Linked DNA regions of Flavivirga eckloniae. The protein of the gene in region 2 interacts with the protein of the main gene of each other region in a pairwise test. Links are inferred from orthologs where the notes say so. Each region holds a gene or a part of one and is shown on either strand. Other genes may lie near its edges. The genes, in order: C1H87_RS09430 and C1H87_RS14765.

Region 1 (3,201 bases), 1.3 Mb from region 2 along the record:
TGTTGATCCCGGAGCAACGGGATCTGTAGGGGTAATTGGAACTGGCGGGTTGGGTGATACTGCTGGATAATAAACCTCGACAGAACCTCCTGCTGGAATACTTGGAACTAAAATTTCATTTATATAGTCTTGTAAAGTAGCATTTGCATTGTCGCAATAAATACGGTGCAAAATTCGCCCTGTAGGAGCTACATCAAAATTTACGGTTAAAGATTGTCTAGTGCCACAAGAACCAGAATCATCATCGGCATAATAAGTTGCCCCATCTAAAACCAATTGGTTTGCACTTAAAGGGGTTCCCCCAGTTGGAACATCATACCAAGCAATACCATTAACTATATTTGTTGCATAAACATTTAAATCATTAACAGTAAGTCCAGATGCATCACAAACAGTTTGGGGTGAAACTGGTATATCGGGGCATTGCGCAAAAACTGATAATGATGTACAACATAACATCAAAACATAGAAAGCATTCTTTAATACATTTCTAAATACTAGTGCTAGTTTCATAATTGATCATTTTTATTCATATCTTGATAGCTCTGAATAAAATTGTATCATCTTCACTATTTGTCTTAAATTGAAATCAAATACAAATTTATTCGATGCGCAATTTAACGGATTTTTTTGTATTTCGTCGACTTTTTTGTATTTTTTTGGTATTTCGTCGAAGAAATCAACCTTTTAGCGACTTTACGAGTGTTGAAAAATTGTATTTTAAGACTTAAATGTCTGTTTATAGCGCTTTTTTGTGCTAAAAATCCGATGTGAATATAATCCTGAATGTCAATTAATTATAAAAATAAAGCCTTTCTATTTTTAGAAAGGCTTTATTTAATATGTTGAAAGTAGTACTAGCTACTAGTGCTGTAATTCTTCTTCTCCTTCTTTTAAAGGGATATTTTGAGGCACAAAATCGGCATCATGTCCTGGTTTACTATAATCGTAAGCCCAACGATACACGTGTGGAATTTCACCTGGCCAATTTCCATGCATATGCTCTACTGGAGCTGTCCACTCTAATGTTGTAGATTTCCATGGGTTTTTCGTTGCTTTCTTTCCAAAGAAAATACTAGCAAAGAAGTTGTATAAATAAACGATTTGTACAACACCTCCTATTAAGGCAAATATGGTAATGATAACATTTACGTTAGCTAAATCATCAAATAATGGGAAGTTACTATTGGTATAATAACGACGTGGTAGTCCTGCCATACCAATAAAGTGCATTGGGAAGAATACACCATAAGCACATACTGCAGTAATCCAGAAATGGATGTAACCTAAATTCTTATTTAGCATACGTCCGTACATTTTAGGATACCAGTGGTAGATTCCTGCAAACATACCATATAATGCAGATATACCCATTACCAAGTGGAAGTGAGCCACTACAAAGTAAGTATCGTGTACATTAATATCTAAGGCACTATCTCCTAAAATAATTCCTGTTAAACCTCCTGTTATAAATGTTGATACAAAACCAATTGAGAATAGCATGGCTGGATTCATCTGTAAGTTACCCTTCCAGAGTGTTGTTATCCAGTTAAATGCTTTTACTGCTGATGGTATTGCAATTAATAATGTTGTAAATGTAAATACAGATCCTAAGAATGGGTTCATTCCTGATACGAACATGTGGTGACCCCAAACGATTGTTGATAAAAATGCAATCGCTAGAATAGATGCAATCATCGCACGGTAACCGAAAATTGGTTTACGCGAGTTGGATGCCATAATCTCTGAAACGAGTCCCATTGCTGGTAGTATTACAATATATACTTCCGGGTGTCCTAAGAACCAGAATAAGTGTTCGAATAGAACCGGAGAACCTCCTTGATAATGCAATACTTCGCCTTGAATGAATATATCTGATAAGAAGAATGATGTTCCAAAACTTCTATCCATTATTAATAATAAGGCTGCTGATAATAATACTGGGAATGAAACCACACCAATTATAGCTGTAACAAAAAATGCCCAGATTGTTAATGGAAGTCTTGTCATAGACATTCCTTTTGTACGTAAGTTAATTACCGTAACAATATAGTTAAGCGATCCTAGTAATGATGATGCGATGAATATGGCCATAGAAACTAACCATAACGTCATACCCATACCTGAACCTCCTTGAGCCATTGGTAAAGCACTTAACGGTGGATAGATTGTCCAACCTGCTGCCGCTGGTCCAGCTTCAACAAATAGGGATATTACCATGATTACACTCGATAAAAAGAATAACCAGTACGATACCATATTTAAAAAGCCTGAAGCCATATCACGCGCTCCAATTTGTAACGGTATTAATAAGTTACTAAACGTACCACTTAAACCAGCTGTTAGTACAAAGAATACCATAATGGTACCATGAATGGTTACTAATGCTAAATATATATCTGCATCCATAACACCGTCTGGCGCCCATTTACCTAGTAATGCTTCAAACAATACATTAGGTTCTTCTGGCCATGCGATTTGCATACGAAACATCATAGACATTAAAACACCTATAACTCCCATTATTGTACCGGTAACAAGGTACTGCTTGGCAATCATTTTATGGTCTTGACTAAATATATATTTAGTTACAAACGTTTCTTTATGATGATGTCCGTGGTCGTCGTGTGCGTGAGTATCTGCGTGTGCTGACATAATCTTATATCGTTTTATCTTTTAAATTTGTTAGTTAATTAGAGAGTTTTTGAATGCTTTCTGCTCTTTAATCCAAGCATCATATTCTTCTTGAGTTTCTACAACTATTTTCATTTGCATGTTGTAATGAGACTTTCCACAAATTTTGTTACATATTAACAAGTAATCAAATGTGTAAGGCTCTAAAGCTTCTTCTCCTTTTGCTAATAGTGGTTTACTATTTTCTACTCTAATATCATTAATTCTATTAACCTTCTCTTTCATTTGAGGTGTTTCCCTCATATCTGCAGTTGTAACTGTTGGCGTGAAACCAAATTGGGTAATCATACCCGGTACACAGTTCATTTGCGCTCTAAAATGAGGCATATAAGCTGAGTGCAATACATCTTGCGAACGCATCTTGAATAATACCGGTTTTCCAACTGGTAAGTGTAGCTCTGTAGTTATTACATCGTCTTGTGCATTAGGATCAGATTCATCTAAACCTAAGATGTTAGCACGATCTATATCTATTAAACGTACATTAGCTTTTCCTAAAGTATTATC
Region 2 (3,139 bases):
CTTAGCGGGTTCTATAGACGTAATCGTATTACCCAAAACATCGTATACTGCAGAATGTCCTGAATACTCACTATTAACACCATCAATTCCAACGCGATTTACACCAATACAATAACTCATATTCTCAATAGCCCGAGCTTTTAGTAAAGCATCCCAGGCAGATACTCTTGGTTTGGGCCAGTTGGCAACATATAACAACACATCATAATCCTGCGTGTTTCTTGCCCAAACGGGAAAACGTAAATCGTAGCAAATTAACGGACAGATTTTCCAACCTTTATAATCTACAATCAGTTTTTTAGTGCCTGCCGTATAAACTTTATCCTCACCTACCAATGTAAAAGTATGTCGTTTATCATAGTGCTGAATAGTTCCAGACGGTTCTACAAAAAGTAACCTGTTGTAATAATTATTATCCTCTAAAACCACAAAACTCCCAACCATGGCAGTATTAAACTGTGATGCTGTAGATTTCATCCATGCTACAGTATTTCCATCCATAGTTTCTGCTACATTTTCGGCATTCATGGTAAACCCTGTTGTAAACATTTCCGGAAGCACAATTAAATCAACCGCTTCCGAAATGTTTTTTATCTTTTCAGAAAAATTTTCAAGATTCTGTTTTGGGTTTTCCCAAATTAAATCCGATTGAATTAATGCTATTTTAAGTTGATCTTGCATTTATTTAATTTACCTTCAAATTTATCTCTTTTATACTTTAGTTTTTCAACTTTTTCAACCCATTTCATTTCTTTAACTGGCGATAATCTACCTCTTTTCTTTAAGCTTTCGTATTTAGCCACAGCCCTATTATATTTACTACTAGCTTTATCAAAATTAGATTGTGCCTTTTCTTTCTTTTTAAAAGCTTTTTCTGCCTTTTTTGCGTTTTTATCAGCCTTTACACGTTCAGCTTCTAAAACTTTCTGCTCTTTTAGAGTCTCTAAAATTTCTATTTTTTCTTCAACAGATAACCTACTTGTTATGTCTACATTATTTTCTAAAATAGTTTTTCCTTTAACCTTATAAGTAGCTCCATTAAACACAACCTCTTGCGCTTGTATGGTTAACGATGCCGCCAAAAACAATAATACTGCAAATAATTTCATGACCTTTTTTTTAAATTGTTATATGATTTTAGACCACATATCAATTAAAAGTCACTTAAATCCCATTCAAAACATCTGCCGCTCTTTTTAAAGTATCATCTTCTTTTGCAAAACAAAATCGAAGTACTTTATTATCTAAATTGTTACTATTAAAAACCGATAATGGAATAGATGCAATACCAGATTCCATGGTTAGTCGTTTTGCAAAATCAAGATCATATTCTTGTGTGATTTCCGAATAATCCAACACTTGAAAATAAGTACCCTTTGATGCTGTAAACTTAAATCGGGAATCTTTAATAAGGCTTAAAAATAAATCTCTTTTCTGCTGATAAAAGGCTGGCAACCCTAAATAATGATTCGGCTCTTGCATATAATCGGCAATACCTTTTTGTGTTGGATGATGGATACAAAACACATTAAATTGATGTACTTTCATAAACTCATCCATAAGTGTTTTTGGCGCACAACAATAGCCAACTCGCCATCCTGTATTATGGAATGTTTTACAAAAGGAAGCTACTACAAAGCTTCGGGCTTTTAAACCTGGAAACAAACATGCGCTTTGGTGTTTTTCATCATCAAAAATCATATGCTCATACACCTCATCACTTAACACAATAATATTAGTATCATTAGTAATTTCCTCTAATTGCATCATGTCTTCCTTCGAAAACACAGTGCCTGAAGGATTATGTGGGGTGTTAACAATAATCATTTTTGTTCGATGAGTCACTTTCGACTTTACCTCTTCCCAATCTACACTAAAATTTGGTGCTTTTAATTGGATGGACACTGTTTTTCCGCCGTTGAGCGTAATGGCTGGTTCGTAACTATCGTAGGCCGGTCTGAAGATAATAACCTCATCACCCGGATTTATAAAGGTTGTAATAATTGTAAAAATAGCTTGGGTTGCTCCCGCAGTAACAGTTATTTCGTTCTCAGGGTGATAGTCGGTATCATATAACAGGTTTATTTTTTTAGCAATGGCTTCCCGTAATTCTAAGTTTCCTGCCATAGGCGCGTATTGGTTATACCCGGAATTCATAGCTTTGCAGACCAAATCGGTTAATTTCTGGTCACCACCAAAATCTGGGAATCCTTGCGATAGGTTAATGGCTTGGTGATCGTTCGCCAACTTGCTCATGGTTGAAAAAATAGTCGTCCCTACATTTGGGAGTTTAGATGTGTGTTGCATAGAACATCTTATTTTAAAGTCTTATTAAATAGCAATTAATTGTAATCGAAATGCATTTTCATACCTTCATGCGATGGCACAAACCCCAGGTTATTATAAAACTTAATAGCTCTAGGACGTTTTTTATCGGAAGTTAACTGTAGTAAATGTGCTTTTCGCTCTTTTAATAGTCCATTCAAACATCTTTTTTCCAATCCCCATCCCTCTGTGACTTTCTTTTAAATGAACAGATTCTATTTGAGCCCTCAAGCCACCGCAATAAGACATATATTGAACAAATGTAAGTTGCATGGTTCCGATAATTTCTGATTTTTCATCCTCTACTACCATTAATTCCTGATTTTCATCGGCATCGATTACTTCAAAAGCCTCCATGTATTCAGGAGGCAAAGGTATTTGAAAATTTTCTCTTTTCCGGCCTAACTCATCATGAGCTAATAGCTCTACAATTTTTGAAACATCTTCTTTTATAGCTTTCCTAATTGTCATAGCCTCAATTTTCAATAGTTACCTCATGTAAATATAGCAACTTACCGACTTACACCGGGGTTATACATTAAATGATTTGAAATAATTTGTTGAAAATTTAAACGCCTAATAACTTTAAAAGCTCCTGTTTGTATGTTCTGCCAATAGGTATTTTATGAGCCTTAACAAAAAGGGTATTTCCAGAGATCTTATCTACAAATTTGCTATTTATAATATAAGATTTATGGACTTGAATAAATTGGGTGTCGGAAAGTTTTTCTATCCAGTTTTTCAATGAATCTATATAGGACAGTTTTTGGGTTTCGGTTACTACGGTTATATAATTTCGATCGGATTCTATATA

Evidence for each region.
Region 1: the proteins of C1H87_RS14765 (region 2) and C1H87_RS09430 interact in binary tests that used the Escherichia coli proteins (3 or more experiments, as listed by UniProt). The link is inferred for Flavivirga eckloniae from one-to-one orthologs.

The regions. Positions count from the first base shown.
Region 1 is NZ_CP025791.1:2,299,917-2,303,117, forward strand. Bases 261-3,117 are described here. They hold C1H87_RS09430 (cytochrome c oxidase subunit I), read right to left. Parts: upstream 2,656-3,117; coding sequence 865-2,655; downstream 261-864. Other genes in these bases: C1H87_RS09425 (gliding motility-associated C-terminal domain-containing protein), read right to left, coding at 261-513; C1H87_RS09435 (cytochrome c oxidase subunit II), read right to left, coding at 2,686-3,117. Also shown: more of C1H87_RS09425, read right to left, coding at 1-260; more of C1H87_RS09435, read right to left, coding at 3,118-3,201. UniProt on the Escherichia coli protein: Cytochrome bo(3) ubiquinol oxidase is the terminal enzyme in the aerobic respiratory chain of E.coli that predominates when cells are grown at high aeration.
Region 2 is NZ_CP025791.1:3,564,393-3,567,531, reverse strand. What follows is about bases 237-3,031. They hold C1H87_RS14765 (methionine aminotransferase), read right to left. Parts: upstream 2,308-3,031; coding sequence 1,165-2,307; downstream 237-1,164. Other genes in these bases: C1H87_RS14755 (LytR/AlgR family response regulator transcription factor), read right to left, coding at 2,894-3,031; C1H87_RS14760 (GNAT family N-acetyltransferase), read right to left, coding at 2,431-2,796; C1H87_RS14770 (hypothetical protein), read right to left, coding at 660-1,109; C1H87_RS14775 (amidohydrolase), read right to left, coding at 237-681. Outside these bases: more of C1H87_RS14775, read right to left, coding at 1-236; more of C1H87_RS14755, read right to left, coding at 3,032-3,139. UniProt on the Escherichia coli protein: Shows aminotransferase activity with methionine and histidine as substrates, and to a lesser extent also with phenylalanine.